DNA from 3 places in the Brevibacterium sp. UBA7493 genome. Region 3 is predicted to be linked to each of the others. Evidence: predicted binding sites of a transcription regulator. Region 3 holds the regulator's gene; each other region holds the start of a gene.
The links. Region 3 encodes HrcA, which represses chaperone genes, less so after heat shock. Its sites were predicted from a motif close to TTNGCACTCGNNNNNNNCGAGTGCNAA; they were not measured.

Region 1 (5,059 bases), on a different contig from region 3:
GAGTTCCTGCCCGACGGCGTCCTCAACGTCGTCACCGGCAAGGGCTCGGTCATCGGCGAGGCCCTCGTCCAGCACCCGGATGTCGACAAGGTCTCCTTCACCGGCTCGACCTCGGTTGGCCGCCACGTCGCCGAGGCGGCTGCCAGCCGCCTGGCGCACTCCTCGATGGAGCTCGGCGGCAAGAGCCCGAACATCATCTTCCCGGATGCGGACCTCGAAGCCGCACTCGATCAGGTGCTGCTCGCCACCCGTTTCGCTCGCCAGGGCCAGTCGTGCACGATGGGTTCGCGCCTGTTCCTGCACGCCGACATCTACGATGACTTCCTCAGCAAGCTCGTCGAGAAGGTCAAGGGACTCACGGTCGGCGACCCGCGCGATGAGGCCTCCGACATCGGCTGCGTCATCAACCAGAAGCAGTACGACCTCGTCCAGGAGTACATCGACCACGGCAAGGCCGAAGACGGCGTCGAGGTCGCCTACGACGGCCATGACAGCCTCGAGGTCGGCGAACCGGGCTTCTACCACGCCCCGGTGATCTTCGCGCAGGCGAAGAACGACTGGAAGACCTCCCAGGAGGAGATCTTCGGACCCGTCCTGTCTGTCATCCGGTTCTCCACCGAAGACGAGGTCGTCGAGATGGCCAACGACTCCGACTACGGCCTGGCCGCCTACGTCTTCACCGGCGACCTCGGCCGCGGACTGCGGGTGGCCGACCGGATCCAGTCCGGCTGGGTGCAGGTCAACCAGGGCGGCCCGCAGGTCGTCGGCCAGGCCTACGGCGGCTTCAAGACCTCCGGCATCGGCCGTGAGCTCTCCCTGGAGGGCATGCTCGAAGGCTTCACCCAGATCAAGCAGGTCAACGTCAAGATCGGCTGACCCGCCCAGCAGACCCGCGGCTGACCCGTTCGCGGGTCTGCCCAGATGCGAGGCGCCGGTGCGGTGCTGCAGTCCAGCACCGCACCGGCGGCTTCTGCATGACCGGCACGCCCGCCTGAAGCACATGCGTGTCATTCTTCGCTAGACTGTGGCTATCCGACAGAAGGCAGGTGGCATGAGCGAGCAGGAGCTCACCGAACTCGAATCCCGCGTACTGCGCTTCGAGCGCCAGTGGCATACCTACGGAGGTGCCAAGGACGGCGCGATCCGCCAGGAGTTCGACATGTCGGCCCCGGCCTACTTCCAGCTGCTCAACACCCTGCTCGACAGCCCCGCGGCCTATGCCGCCGACCCCATCCTCATCAAACGGCTGCGCCGCATCCGCGAGAGCCGTCACCAGCACCGCGCCCGCACGCGCATGGCGAGGTAGCCGATGGCCAAGTACCCACGCGACGAATTCGACGACCTGCAGCCCACCGGACGCAAGGGCGCCCACCGCCGAGGCGGGCCGATCTCGCAGGGCGGGGCGATCGCGCTCATCGCCGTGCTCGCCATCGCCGCACTGCTCGTCGTATTCGGTGCTTTCAACATCATCCGCCAGTCCGCCTCGAACCCCGAGGAGAACGTCGCCGAGACCCCGGCAGCCACCGAAGGGGCCGAGCCGACCGAAGAGGAGACCACCGATCCGGCCGTCGACGTCGTCGACAAGACCGCCGAGGTCCACGTCCTCAACGGCTCCGGCGTCACCGGTGCTGCCGCGAAGTTCCGCGAGCACCTCGAATCCAACGGCTGGAACGTCACCGACGTCGGCAACCACTCGACCAACGAGTCGTCCTCCGTCGTGTACTACTCCGATGACGAGTACGAGATGCAGGCCGGCGCACTGGCCGCCGAACTCGGTGTCGAGACCGTCGAGAAGTCTGCGGAGTTCCCCGGCCAGGTCACCCTGCTCATCACCTCCGACATCGCCGAGAAGGACCTCGACAGCCTCGGCGGCGACGGCGACTCGACCGACGGTGCCACCGAGGGCACCGGCAACTGAGCACCGCGGTTCCGCATCCGCTCGGAAACGCGCCATTCCGCGCCTGTGTTTGCAGGGAGCGCCAGCCGTGGCATAGGCTGGCGGCAATGTATGAGATACAAGGAAACTTGCCGTAACCGACAGTCTTCCGGGCATACAGTGACCCGCGTCGATCGCGGTGCTGCCTCACCAGGGCAGCGGCGTGACCGGCACGAACAACGGAGTTCCTCGGATAGGTGCCCCGCTGCAGTACGCATGATATGGAGTAGAAATGACGCAAGGCACGGTCAAGTGGTTCAACGCTGAAAAGGGCTACGGCTTCATCACCGTAGAAGGCGGAGACCAGGACGTCTTCGTCCATTGGACCGCGATCGAGATGGACGGATACCGCTCGCTTGAAGAAGGCCAGCAGGTCCAGTTCACGGTCGGTGAAGGCGGCAAGGGCCCGCAGGCAGAATCGGTCACGGTGCTCTGAGCACTCCCGACCGGCGCTGCCCGCCGATCACCAGAAGAGCCGGGTTGCCCCCGGCTCTTCGCATGTCGCCCCTGCCTGCACCCGCACCGCTCCCGAGGTGTGGGTGCAGTTTTGCACTCTCGGGTCGAGAGTGCTAAATCTAGTACTGGTAAATCTCGGCCCCGAGAAGTGAGACAGGCTGCTGTGGAAGGGAATCAGCAGAACCGGCTCTGCCGTCGCGGGCGCTTGGGACCGGGAAGACATGCCACTCCGTTCAGGGAGGACCAGCCATATGGCAAAGCTCATCTCATTCGATGAAGATGCACGCCGCGGACTCGAAACCGGACTCAACACCCTGGCCGATGCGGTCAAGGTGACCCTGGGACCGCGCGGCCGCAACGTCGTGCTCGAAAAGAAGTGGGGCGCACCGACCATCACCAATGACGGTGTCTCCATCGCCAAGGAGATCGAACTCGAGGATCCGTACGAGAAGATCGGCGCCGAGCTCGTCAAGGAAGTCGCGAAGAAGACTGACGACGTCGCAGGCGACGGCACCACCACCGCCACCGTTCTCGCTCAGGCTCTCGTCCGCGAGGGACTGCGCAACGTGGCCGCCGGTGCTGACCCGCTCAGCCTCAAGCGCGGCATCGAGAAGGCTGTCGCAGCTGTCTCCGATGTGCTGCTCGAGACCGCCAAGGACGTCGAGACCAAGGAGCAGATCGCTGCGACCGCTGGCATCTCGGCAGGCGACCCGGCCATCGGCGAGCTCATCGCCGAGGCGATCGACAAGGTCGGCAAGGAAGGCGTCGTCACCGTCGAGGAGTCGAACACCTTCGGCCTGGAGCTCGAGCTCACCGAGGGCATGCGCTTCGACAAGGGCTACATCTCCGGTTACTTCGTCACCGACGCTGAGCGTCAGGAGACGGTGCTGGAGGATCCCTACATCCTCATCGTCAACTCCAAGATCTCGAACGTGAAGGACCTGCTGCCGGTCCTCGAGAAGATCCAGCAGTCGGGCAAGCCGCTGCTCATCATCGCCGAGGACGTCGAGGGCGAGGCACTCGCTGTGCTCGTGGTCAACAAGATCCGCGGCACCTTCAAGTCCGTGGCCGTCAAGGCTCCGGGCTTCGGCGACCGCCGCAAGGCGCAGCTGGCCGACATCGCCATTCTCACCGGTGGCCAGGTCATCGCCGAGGAGGTCGGACTCAAGCTCGAGAACGCCACCCTCGACCTGCTGGGCACCGCCCGCAAGGTCGTTGTCACCAAGGACGAGACCACCATCGTCGAAGGTGCCGGCGACGCCGATGAGATCCAGGGCCGCGTGCAGCAGATCCGCACCGAGATCGACAACTCCGATTCCGACTACGACCGCGAGAAGCTGCAGGAGCGTCTGGCCAAGCTGGCCGGCGGCGTGGCAGTCATCAAGGCCGGAGCCGCAACCGAGGTCGAGCTCAAGGAGCGCAAGCACCGCATCGAGGATGCCGTGCGCAACGCCAAGGCCGCAGTCGACGAGGGCATCGTCGCCGGTGGTGGCGTGGCACTCATCCAGGCCGGCAAGACGGCCTTCGAGAAGCTCCAGCTCGAAGGCGACGAGGCCACCGGTGCCTCGATCGTCAAGGTCGCCATCGACGCCCCGCTCAAGCAGATCGCCACGAACGCCGGCCTCGAGCCCGGCGTGGTGGCCGAGAAGGTCCGCAACCTCGACTCCGGCCACGGCCTCAACGCCGCTACCGGCGAGTACGAGGACCTCATGGCCGCAGGCATCAACGACCCGGTCAAGGTGACCCGCTCTGCTCTGCAGAACGCCGCCTCGATCGCCGGCCTGTTCCTCACCACCGAGGCCGTCATCGCCGACAAGCCTGAGAAGGCACCGGCCATGCCGGGCGGCGAGCCGGATATGGGCGGCATGGGCTTCTGAGCCGCTGAGAACTGAACGACCGGCCGCATAGCCGGCGCGTCAGAACCCAGCCAGGCGGGGTGGAAGAGTCAGACTCTTCCACCCCGCCTGCTCTCATTCACCACGCCCCGAGCAGCGCCCTGACCTGCACCGCACCAAAATCTCAGCAGCCGCAGAACCTCCCGCTGCAGGGCTTATGAAGCGCTAAGCTGAGCTCATCATGCCCGTCATCACCTTCATCCTGCTCGCCGTCTTCGTCGGCGCACTGTCCCAGCGCGTGACAGGGATGGGCTTCGCGCTCGTCTCCGGGCCCTTCCTCGTCCTCCTTCTCGACCCGATCTCCGGGGTCGTGCTCGTCAACATCGTCGGGCTCGTCTCCTGTGCCGTCGTCTTCGCCCGCACCTGGCGCGACGTCCACTGGGGTACACTCAAGATCCTCGCCATCACCTCGGCGATCGGCACGATCCCCGGGGCCTGGCTGGCCTGGACGATGCCCACCGCACCTCTGCAGGCCCTCATCGGTGCCATCGTCGTCATCGCCCTGGCAGCCTCGATCGTCATCGGCCGCGTCGGCAAGGTGCTGCCGGTCAACACCGGCGGCATCGCCACCTCGGGGCTTGTCGCCGGGGTCATGAACGCCGCCTCCGGCGTCGGCGGCCCGGCCTTCAGCACCTATGCCGTGCTCACCCGCTGGGAGCAGCGCAGCTTCGCCGCGACGATGCAGCCTCTGCTGGCCATCGCCTCGGTCATGTCGATCATCGCCAAGGTCGCCTTCGACCGCACCGCGATCCCGCACCTCGGGCTCGGCCAG
Region 2 (5,059 bases), on a different contig from region 3:
AACCGGCTGCTGCAGGACTCCCGCCCGGTTGCCGAACGTCATGTGTAACACCGCCTGTGACCCGCCGCCAGCCGCGAATTCTGGCCGCTGACCAGCGACGACGTCAGGCTTCAGCGCGGTCTATGTCACAGCTTTGCAATGTTGGTAACGAATCGGTTACGCTGGGTCTCGTTGTCTTCACGCCTGCCGTCGATCCAGCGGCGCAGACGGGCCCGCACGCAGCAGGCCGGACAGCCACTCACTTGGAGCCCGCCACCGCGGGCTGGCATATGCAGAGAGTCTATTGGGGTAGTTACGTGATTCCATCCATCCGCAATCGCAAGGTGCAGATCGTCGCGCAGTCGGTCGTCATCTCCGCGCTCGTCGGCGGCACCGGTGCCTTCGTGGCACTCAACAAGCCCGTCAACGTCACGGTCGACGGCGAAGCCGAGCAGGTCCGCAGCTTCGGCTCGACCGTCGACGACGTGCTCGCCGCACAGGACATCACGCTTGACGAGCGCGACCAGGTCCAGCCCAGCCGCAGCACCCAGGTCGAACGCGACATGAACATCGTCGTGAACAAGGCCAAGGACCTCGACCTCACCGTCGACGGCAAGCCGATGGACGAATGGACCAACGCCTCGACCGTCGGACAGGCCCTGGCCGACCTCGGCATCGAGCACGAGGGCGCCGAGGTCTCCGCGGCCCTCGATGACAAGATCAGCGACGGCGAGACCATCGACGTCACCACCGCGAAGACCGTCAACGTCATGGCCGACGGCAAGACCCAGCCTGTCGAGGCCGCCTCGAAGACCGTCCAGGATGTCATCAGCGAAGCCGGCATCGAGCTCGGCACCGACGACATCACGTCTGCCCCGCTGACCTCCAACGTCTACGACGGTCAGGTCGTCAACGTCATGCGCGTGGTCAACGAAGAGAAGACCGAGACCGAGACGATCAAGAAGAAGGTCACCGTCAAGAAGGACTCCTCGCTGCCGCGCGGTGAGAAGAAGGTCGAGAAGAAGGGCAAGGACGGCAAGCGCGAGGTCGTCTTCAAGGTCCGCACGGTCAACGGCGATGAGGTCAGCCGCGAAGAGGTCTCCTCCAAAGACATTGAGAAGCCGGTCGAAGAGGTCGTCGTCGAGGGCACCAAGGCTCCGGAGAAGAAGCGCGAATCTGACAAGGGCTCGCGGAGCAAGGACGAGCGCGGCTCCGGCGGCTCGGACAACTCCGAAGGCAACGACTCCGACAACTCCGAGGACAACTACTCCGGCAGCATGACCACCGCCCAGATCAAGGAGATGCTCGGCGGACCCGGCTCCAAGTGGTACTCGGTCGCCAAGTGCGAGTCGAACTTCAACCCGCGGGCGATCAATCAGTCCAACCGCGCCCACTTCGGGCTCTTCCAGTTCAAGCTCGCCACGTGGCGCTCCGTCGGCGGCTCCGGCAATCCGATCGATGCCAGCCCCCAGGAGCAGTTCAAGCGCGCCAAGATCCTGCAGAAGAAGGCAGGATGGGGACAGTGGGCCTGCGCCTGATCTGAAGCCAGCCATCACCTCGGGCCCGGTCATCGTACCGGGCCCGAGGTGTGTCATCCCGTACCCTGGTCAGGTGGCCAGACGCCTGGAAGGGGGCATCCGTGAAGAAGTCGCAGACCGACATCGATGAAGCCGAGCAGCGCCGCCGGCTGGGCAACACCGACTTCGACATCGAACCGGAGCTGCTCAACGAAGCCGCCGCCACGGTCTCCACCGGCGCCAAGCGGCTCAACCGCACGTGGGTCGAGCTCATCATCACCGGCTTGTTCGGCGGCATCGACGTCTCCTTCGGGATCCTCGCGATGATCCTCGTGCTGCAGGCCACCGGCAGCGACATCCTCGCCGGCATGGCCTTCGGCATCGGCATGTTCGCCCTCAAGATGGCCCACTCGGAGCTGTTCACCGAGGAGTTCCTGCTGCCCATCCACGCGATCGCAGCCGGACAGGGCACCTGGCTCCAGCTGCTGCGGCTGTGGAGCGTCAAACTCGTGACCAACCTCGCCGGCGGCTTCGCCTTCATGTGGCTGACGGTGCTCGCCCTGCCGGACTACCACGGCACCCTCGTCGACAAGGCGGCCAGCTGCGTCGACAATCCCTCGCTGCTCGTGATGATCTGCCTGTCGCTGCTCGCCGGTGCCTCCATCACGCTCACCACCCGGATGCAGCAGGGCACCGACAACCACGTCGTCTTCGCTGTCATCTCGATGATCTCCGGGCTCATCGTCATCGGGCTGGGTCTGCTGCACGGTGCACTCAACGCGATGATCATCTTCGGCGCGATGGTCGCCGGAGCTGACATCTCGGTCACGGACTTCCTTGTGTGGATGGCGATCGTCATCCCGTTCAACATGCTCGGCGGGCTGCTCATCATCACGCTGCCGCGGATGGCGCGCACGTGGCGGATCCTGCGGGCAGTGCGCCGCGGTGAGCTGAGCTTCGAAGACCTCGAAGAAGAGGCAGCCCGCGACTGAGCCTGCGTGCTGGCTGTGGCTCCGCGACGGAATTGGCACTCGAGTTGACCGAGTGCCAAGCAGCGCTCTAAAGTCGAATTAGCACACTAAGCCAATGAGTGCTAACAGCCCCTGAAGCGGATCGGCACGCTCGGCACCCGCGACGACGAGCAGGCCACAGCACTACCCAGTGCCCGCCGCAGGACGCTGTTGAGGACTACAGACAAAGGAGAGTGTCCGCACATGTCGGTCTCCATCAAGCCGCTCGAAGATCGGATCGTCATCCGTCAGGTTGAAGCCGAGCAGACCACTGCCTCCGGCCTCGTCATTCCTGACACCGCCAAGGAGAAGCCGCAGGAAGGCGAAGTCGTCGCCGTGGGCCCGGGCCGTGTCGCCGACAACGGCAACCGCGTGCCGCTCGACGTCGCCGTCGGCGACAAGGTCATCTACTCCAAGTACGGCGGCACCGAGGTCAAGTACGCAGGTGAGGAATACCTCGTGCTCTCGGCGCGTGACGTGCTCGCCGTCATCGGCTGAGCATCTGCGCCTGAGCAGACTGTTCGTACTTCATAGAAGGAAGTGACACATGGCTAAAACACTTCAGTTCAACGACGACGCGCGCAAGGCCCTTGAGCGCGGCGTCAACGTGCTGGCCGACACCGTCAAGGTGACCCTCGGCCCGCGCGGCCGCAACGTCGTGCTCGACAAGCAGTGGGGCGCTCCGACCATCACCAACGATGGTGTGACGATCGCCCGCGAGGTCGAACTCGACGATCCGTACGAGAATCTCGGCGCCCAGCTGGCCAAGGAAGTCGCCACCAAGACCAACGACGTCGCCGGTGACGGCACCACGACTGCGACCGTGCTCGCTCAGGCCTTCGTCCACGAGGGCCTGCGCAACGTCGCTGCCGGTGCCGCCCCCAGCCAGCTCAAGCTCGGCATCGAGAAGGCCGTCGAACTCGTTGAGGAGAAGCTGCGGGAGACCGCCCGCGACGTCTCCGGCTCCGAGGAGATCGCTCACGTCGCCGCGCTGTCGGCGCAGTCGCGTGAGATCGGCGAGATGATCGCCGAGGCCTTCGACAAGGTCGGCAAGGACGGCGTCATCACCATCGACGAGAGCCAGGCCGCATCGGTCGAGCTCGAGTTCACCGAGGGTATGCAGTTCGACAAGGGCTACCTGTCGCCGTACTTCGTCACCGACGCAGACCGCCAGGAAGCCGTCCTCGACGACCCCTACATCCTTATCAACCAGGGCAAGATCTCCAACATCCAGGAGCTGCTCCCGGTGCTGGAGAAGGTGCAGCAGGCCTCCAAGCCGCTGCTCATCGTCGCTGAGGACGTCGAGGGCGAGGCTCTTTCGACCCTCGTGGTCAACAAGCTGCGCGGCATCCTCAACGTCGCTGCCGTCAAGGCACCGGGCTTCGGCGACCGCCGCAAGGCGATCCTCGAAGACCTCGCCGTGCTCACCGGCGGCACCGTCGTCACCGCCGATATGGGCATGAAGCTCGACCAGGTGACGCTCGACGATCTGGGCAACGCCCGCACCGTCACCGTCACCAAGGACTCGACGACCGTCGTCGACGGCGCCGGTTCCGATGACGCCGTGTCGGACCGGGTTGCGCAGATCCGCGCCGAGGTCGAGAACACCGATTCGGACTGGGACCGTGAGAAGCTGCAGGAGCGCCTGGCCAAGCTGGCCGGCGGCGTGGCAGTCATCAAGGTCGGTGCCGCGACCGAGGTGGAGCTCAAGGAGCGCAAGCACCGCGTCGAGGACGCAGTGTCGGCCACCCGTGCCGCCATCGAAGAGGGCATTGTCGCCGGCGGCGGCGCAGCCCTCGTCCATGCCGGCAAGGCCCTGGAGAACGTCGACCTCGGCATCTCGGGCGACGCCCAGACCGGCCTGACGATCGTGCGCCGCGCGATCGGCGAGCCGCTGCGCTGGATCGCGGAGAACGCCGGCCAGGACGGCTACGTCGTCGCCTCGAAGGTCGCAGAGCTCGACGCCGGTCAGGGCTTCAACGCCGCCACCGGCGAGTACGGCGATCTCATCGCTCAGGGCATCATCGACCCGGTCAAGGTGACCCGTTCGGCGCTGCGCAACGCAGCCTCGATCGCAGCACTCGTGCTCACCACCGAGACCCTCGTCGTGGAGAAGCAGGAAGAAGAGGACGAGGACTGACCCTCTGCCTCTGAGCCTGCCTCAGCACTGACACTGCGCCCCTGGGAGAACCTCCCAGGGGCGCAGTGCTGTGCGCGCCGAGGCGCTGCGGGATGCTGAACCCGTAGGCTGGGGCACATGCCCCGCAGCCCACTGCCCCCACGTGAGGGGATCTCCGCCACCCGCCTGCGCGCCCCTGGCGGGCATGAGACCCACGCGCTGGCCGGCGCCCCGGTGCCGGACAGCGTCGATGAGATGCTCGCCGTCCTCGTGCCGGACTCCACACCCGAGGCGCGGGCAGCGCTCGTAACCGACGGCCGCCTGTGCACCGCTGAGGCCGGACCCGCTCGGCTGGAGGACCCGGTCATCCCCGGAGCCTTCTATTGGTTCCACCGCCCGGTTCCGCCCGAGCCCCGGGTGCCGTTCGAGATCGG
Region 3 (5,059 bases):
CGGTGCCGGCCGGGCCGAGGCCGAAGGTGATGGTGTGCGAGCGGATCGCTGCGACGTACTGGTGCTGGCCGTAGGTCTTGGGGCGCACGATGCGCCCGCGGGAGGACAGGATGTTCTCGCTGAGCACGCGGGCTGGGCTGCCGGCTTCGGGCTCCATCGTGTGCACCCGGCGCACCGCATCGGGTTCGATGATGTGCCCGGCGGCGACGAGCGCTTTGAGTTCGCCGATCGTCGTCACGAGCGAGCCGACGGCGGCTTCCGGGCCGGAGAGCGTCATCTCGTGCTGCCGACAGTGGATGTCGACCTCCGGGGCGAGTGCCTCAAGGGTGCGCAGGTTGACCTCGGCGGGCCCGAACAGGGCGACGGGGTCGATGTTCTCCGGGATCGACAGGTGCACGCGGGTGTGCGCCGTCTCGGCCTCGCGCGTGTCTTCGGGTGCCGGTGTGTTCTGGGGCTCCAGCTCAGGTCCTCTTCTCAGGTTGTGTTCAGCGGTGTTCTCGCGTGCGGATTCTCATGGGCAACTCTAGCGCGTCGGTGCCCGGCCCGCCTGGGCTCACCAGCGGCTGAGGGCGGCCTGGCACAGTCCGAGGGCGACCGGCCCGGCTGTCGAGGCGCGCAGCACGCTGGCACCGAGCAGGGCTGTCTGCGCACCGGCTGCGGTGAGTGCGGCGATCTCAGGATCGGAGATCCCGCCTTCGGGACCGACGACGAGCACGAGCCGCTCGATGCCGCCCGGTGCGGCCGTCAGGCTGTCGGCCAGCTCGCGCAGCTGTGCGGTGAGCGGCTGGCTGGCGGTCTCGTGCAGCACGAAGACCGCATCGGCATCCGTGAACGTGTCAGCCAGTCCGGTGCCGCGGGCGAGTTCGCTGATGGCAGGCACGAACGCGCGGCGGGACTGTTCGGCGGCCGCCACCGAGGTGTGGCGCCACTTGGCGATCGACTTGCCGGCTTTGGCTGCCGGCCACTTGACGATCGAGCGCTGCGCCTCCCATGGGACGACGGCGTCGACGCCGACCTCGACGGCCGCTTCGACGGCGGCGAGGTCGCGGCCGGACTTCGCCAGGGCCTGCACGAGCACGAGCTGCGGGTTGGCCGGTGGATCGACCTGGACGGCCGTGACGGCGATGCGCAGGTCATTGCGTTCAGCGGTCGTGATGGTGCCGGTGATGCGCAGGCCGGCGCCGTCGCTGAGCTGCAGCTCCTCGCCCGCCTGCATCCGGCGGACGGTGACGACGTGATGAGCCACCGCCGCAGGTGCGATGACCTCACCGTGCTCGCCGGGGTGGGTGATGTCCGGGTCGATGAAGACCGGCAGGGTCATCGCCCGGCGAACCTCTCGCGGAACCGGCGGAAGGCGCTGCGCTCATCGGCCTTGCCGACGGTGGCCTCCGGCTGGGTCTCATCGCGCAGCCGGGCGAGCTCTTCGAGCAGCTCGGTCTGCTTGGCGTCGAGCTTCTTCGGGGTGGCGACGTTGATCGTGACGATGAGGTCGCCGCGGCTCTGGTGGCGCAGCCGCTTGGCACCGAGGCCGGCGAGCTTCTGGGTGGTGCCCGACTGGGTGCCGGCGGGGATCTCGATGTCCTGGGCACCGTCGAAGGTGTCGAGCTTGACCGTCGCGCCGAGGGCGGCGGCGGTCATCGGCACCTCGATGGTGCAGCGCAGGTTGTCGCCGTCGCGTTCGAAGGAGGCGTGCTCTGCGACGGTGACCTCGATGAACAGGTCTCCGGGAGGCCCCCCGCCGGGTCCGACCTCGCCGCGGCCGGCGAGCTGGATGCGGGTGCCGGTCGACACGCCGGCTGGGATCCGGAAGCTCAGGGTGCGTTCGACGCGCACGCGTCCGTCGCCGTGGCAGGAGGTGCACGGGTCGGTGATGCGGGTGCCGTAGCCGCCGCAGTTGTTGCAGGTCTGGTTGGTGACCATCTGCCCGAGCAGGGTGCGGGTCATCTGCTGGACCGAGCCGGTGCCGTGGCACAGTGAGCAGGTCTCGACCGAGGTGCCGGGCCGGGTGCCGTCTCCCTGGCAGGTCTCGCACACCTCGGCGGTGGCGATGTCGATCTCCTCGGTGCCGCCGAAGACTGCGGTCTCCAAGTCGATCTCGATGCCGATGAGCGCATCCTTGCCGCGGCGCTTGCGCGAGGCCGGCTGCTGGGGCGATCCGCCCATGCCGCCGCCGAAGAACGTCTCGAACAGGTCGGAGAACCCGCCGAAGTTCGCTCCGCCGAAGCCCTGGCCGTATTCGGAGCCGCCCATGTCGTAGTTGCGGCGCTTCTCCGGGTCTGAGAGCACCTCGTAGGCGACCGCGACCTGCTTGAACTCGTCTTCCCGGCCGGGGTTGACGTCGGGGTGGAGTTCGCGCGCCAGCTTGCGGTAGGCCTTCTTGATGTCCGCCGTCGAGGCGTCCTTCGGCACGCCGAGGGTTTCATAGTGGTTGGTCACGTTCGTCCTTTGATCGATGAGGCGATTCGCGGATCGGTTGTCTGTTGCGGGCGTGTGGGCCGGTCAGTCGTTGAGAATGACCGAGACGTACTTCGCCACAGCTCGCACTGCGGCCATCGTCGTCGGATAGTCCATGCGGGTCGGGCCGAGCACCGCCAGGCTGGCCGCAGAATCCTGCGCCCCGTAGCTGGTGGCCACGACCGAGGTCGAGGAGAAGGACTCGACGGTGTTCTCGCTGCCGATGCGCACGCTGACCTCGTCGGTCTCGGCTGCGATCGAGGTGAGCAGCTTGAGCAGCACGACCTGCTCCTCGAAGGCTTCGAGGAGTGGGCCGATGTGGGCGCCGAGCTCGCGGGCGGAGCGGGCGAGGTTGGCGGTGCCGGCCATGACGAGGCGGTCCTGGCGGCCGACCTGGCTGAGGTCGGCCAGGGCGGTGGCCACGGCGTGGGCGGCTCGCTGGTGCTCTGGTGGCACCTCGATGCGCTCACAGGCCTGCTTGACGGCGTCCATCGGCACGTTGTGCACGGCGGCGCTGATGCGGTCGCGGAGGCTGGCGACCTCCTCGTCGGTCAGTTCGCTGCCGGCGTCGATGAGGCGCTGTTCGACCTGCCCGGCGTCGCTGATGAGCACGACGAGCAGGCGGTGGGCGGCGATCGAGACGAGTTCGATGTGGCGCACCTTCGTCTGCCGGGCGATCGGGTACTGCACGACGGCGACCTGCTGGGTCAGTCCGGCCAGCAGCCGGACGGTGCGCTCGAGCATCTCGTCGATGTCGAGTGGCTCTTCGAGGATCCGGGCGATCGCCCGCTTCTCGGCTACCGAGAGCGGCTTGACCTCGTCGATGCGGTCGACGAAGCGCCGGTAGCCCTTGTCGGTGGGCACGCGCCCGGCCGAGGTGTGGGGCTGGGCGATGAGCCCTTCGCTTTCGAGCGCGGCCATGTCGTTGCGGATGGTCGCTGGGGACACGCCGAGCTGGTGGCGTTCGACGAGCGCCTTCGAGCCGACCGGCTCGTTGGTGGCGACGTAGTCTTCGACGATGGCGCGCAGCACGCGCGTCCGGCGGTCATCGTTCACGTGGCCTCGACCTCCTCCTCACTCGTGTCCGGCCCGCATGCCCGCACGCACGCGGGCTGGCACTCAGTCAATGCGAGTGCCAATCAAGTGTACGCCTCGCCGATGGTCTGCCCAAACAGGGCCACACCGGGTGGGCGCAATTACCCTTGTCGTGTGACTTTCTACGATCCCTACGGAGCCGATGTGCTCGCCGGCTCCTCCCCGCGCGCCCACCGCCGTCCCCGCTCAGCTGAGGTGCCCGCCCAGCGCGGCCTCGTCGTCGAGGACGTCGAGACCGGGTATGTCGGGGCGATCACCGGGGTGGAGAAGACCTCTGCCGGCTGGGTCATGCGCTTGGAGGACCGCCACGGCCGCACCCGCCTCGCGCCCTTGGGACCGGGATACTGGGTCGACGGCAAACCGGTGACGATCACCCGCCCGCAGGCCAGCCGCCCGGCTGCCCCGGCGCGCACCGCCTCGGGATCGGTGGCCAGGACCGACCAGCGGGCACGGGTGGCCCGCGGCTCGCGCATCTGGGTGGAGGGCAAGCACGACGCTGAGCTGGTGGAGAAGATCTGGGGTGATGACCTGCGCGGCGAGGGCGTCGTCGTCGAACCGCTCGGCGGCCTCGACGTGCTGGCTGACAAGCTCGCCGAGTTCGGACCCGACCGGAAGCATCGCGTCGGGGTGCTCGCCGATCACCTCGTGGCCGGCACCAAGGAATCCCGCATCGCCGAGGCGGTGCTCGCCGATGAGCGCTTCGCCGGGGTCGTGCACATCATCGGCCACCCCTATATCGACATCTGGCAGGCGGTGAAGCCGGCCGTCGTCGGGATTCCGGTGTGGCCGCAGGTCCCGCGCGGGGAGGACTTCAAGGTCGGCACGCTGCGCCGGCTCGGCTGGCCGGCCCGCGATCAGCGCGATATCGCTCTGGGCTGGCAGCGGATCCTGCGCTCGGTGAGGACGATCGCCGATGTCGAGCCGACGCTGTCGGGCCGGGTCGAGGAGCTCATCGACTTCGTCACCGTCGACCACCTCTACGGGCAGGTGTGAGCGGCCACGGCACCTGTGTCAGACTGTTGCCGCATCCGCGCGCCGTTCCGATGTGCCAGGACTGCATCATCGCGCCGTGACGGCACGCGCGCACCTCGACTACCGTAGAGCGCAGAACACTCTCTGAAAGGACAGTCATGAGCTCCGAATACAATCCCCAGGGCGGCTACGGCTCGCAGCCGGCCGGCCAGCCCGGCTACGGCTCGCAGCCCGGCGGCCATCCTGGTCCCGGTTCCCAGCCCGGCGGCTACCAGCAGCCTGGCGGCTACAGCGGACAGCCGGGCGCCTATGGTCAGCCGGGTCCTCAGCAGCAGCGCCCGACGGCCCCGAACGGCCAGCCGATCGGCGGTTCGACTCTGGCTGGCGTACCGCTGCGCGGCCCCCACCCAGAAGGCGCCTACCAGCAGGGGTCGGCAGGCTACTGGCACGCCGATCCTGACGAACGGCAGATGGCGATGTGGAACGGCGTCGGCATCCTGCTGCTCGGCTGGCTCATGCCGCTCATCATCTTCGTCAT

Region 1: groL (chaperonin GroEL) is a predicted target of HrcA. The motif match lies at 2,483-2,509, and genes of this name have one in related genera.
Region 2: groES (co-chaperone GroES) is a predicted target of HrcA. The motif match lies at 2,521-2,547, and genes of this name have one in related genera.

Annotation. Positions count from the first base shown of each region.
Region 1 is NZ_DLOD01000010.1:283,889-288,947, reverse strand. Features, by position in the region: gene B4E96_RS07405 (aldehyde dehydrogenase family protein) at 1-876, shown strand, start outside; gene B4E96_RS07400 (DUF3263 domain-containing protein) at 1,052-1,306, shown strand; gene B4E96_RS07395 (LytR C-terminal domain-containing protein) at 1,310-1,918, shown strand; gene B4E96_RS07390 (cold-shock protein) at 2,169-2,372, shown strand; gene groL (chaperonin GroEL) at 2,644-4,269, shown strand; gene B4E96_RS07380 (sulfite exporter TauE/SafE family protein) at 4,469-5,059, shown strand, end outside.
Region 2 is NZ_DLOD01000010.1:149,797-154,855, reverse strand. Features, by position in the region: gene B4E96_RS06785 (resuscitation-promoting factor) at 297-1,517, shown strand; gene B4E96_RS06780 (formate/nitrite transporter family protein) at 1,619-2,488, shown strand; gene groES (co-chaperone GroES) at 2,711-3,004, shown strand; gene groL (chaperonin GroEL) at 3,054-4,646, shown strand; gene B4E96_RS06765 (pseudouridine synthase) at 4,764-5,059, shown strand, end outside.
Region 3 is NZ_DLOD01000003.1:338,494-343,552, forward strand. Features, by position in the region: gene B4E96_RS02910 (PhoH family protein) at 1-397, opposite strand, end outside; gene B4E96_RS02915 (16S rRNA (uracil(1498)-N(3))-methyltransferase) at 554-1,321, opposite strand; gene dnaJ (molecular chaperone DnaJ) at 1,318-2,436, opposite strand; gene hrcA (heat-inducible transcriptional repressor HrcA) at 2,500-3,510, opposite strand; gene B4E96_RS02930 (DUF3097 domain-containing protein) at 3,664-4,542, shown strand; gene B4E96_RS02935 (DUF4870 domain-containing protein) at 4,680-5,059, shown strand, end outside.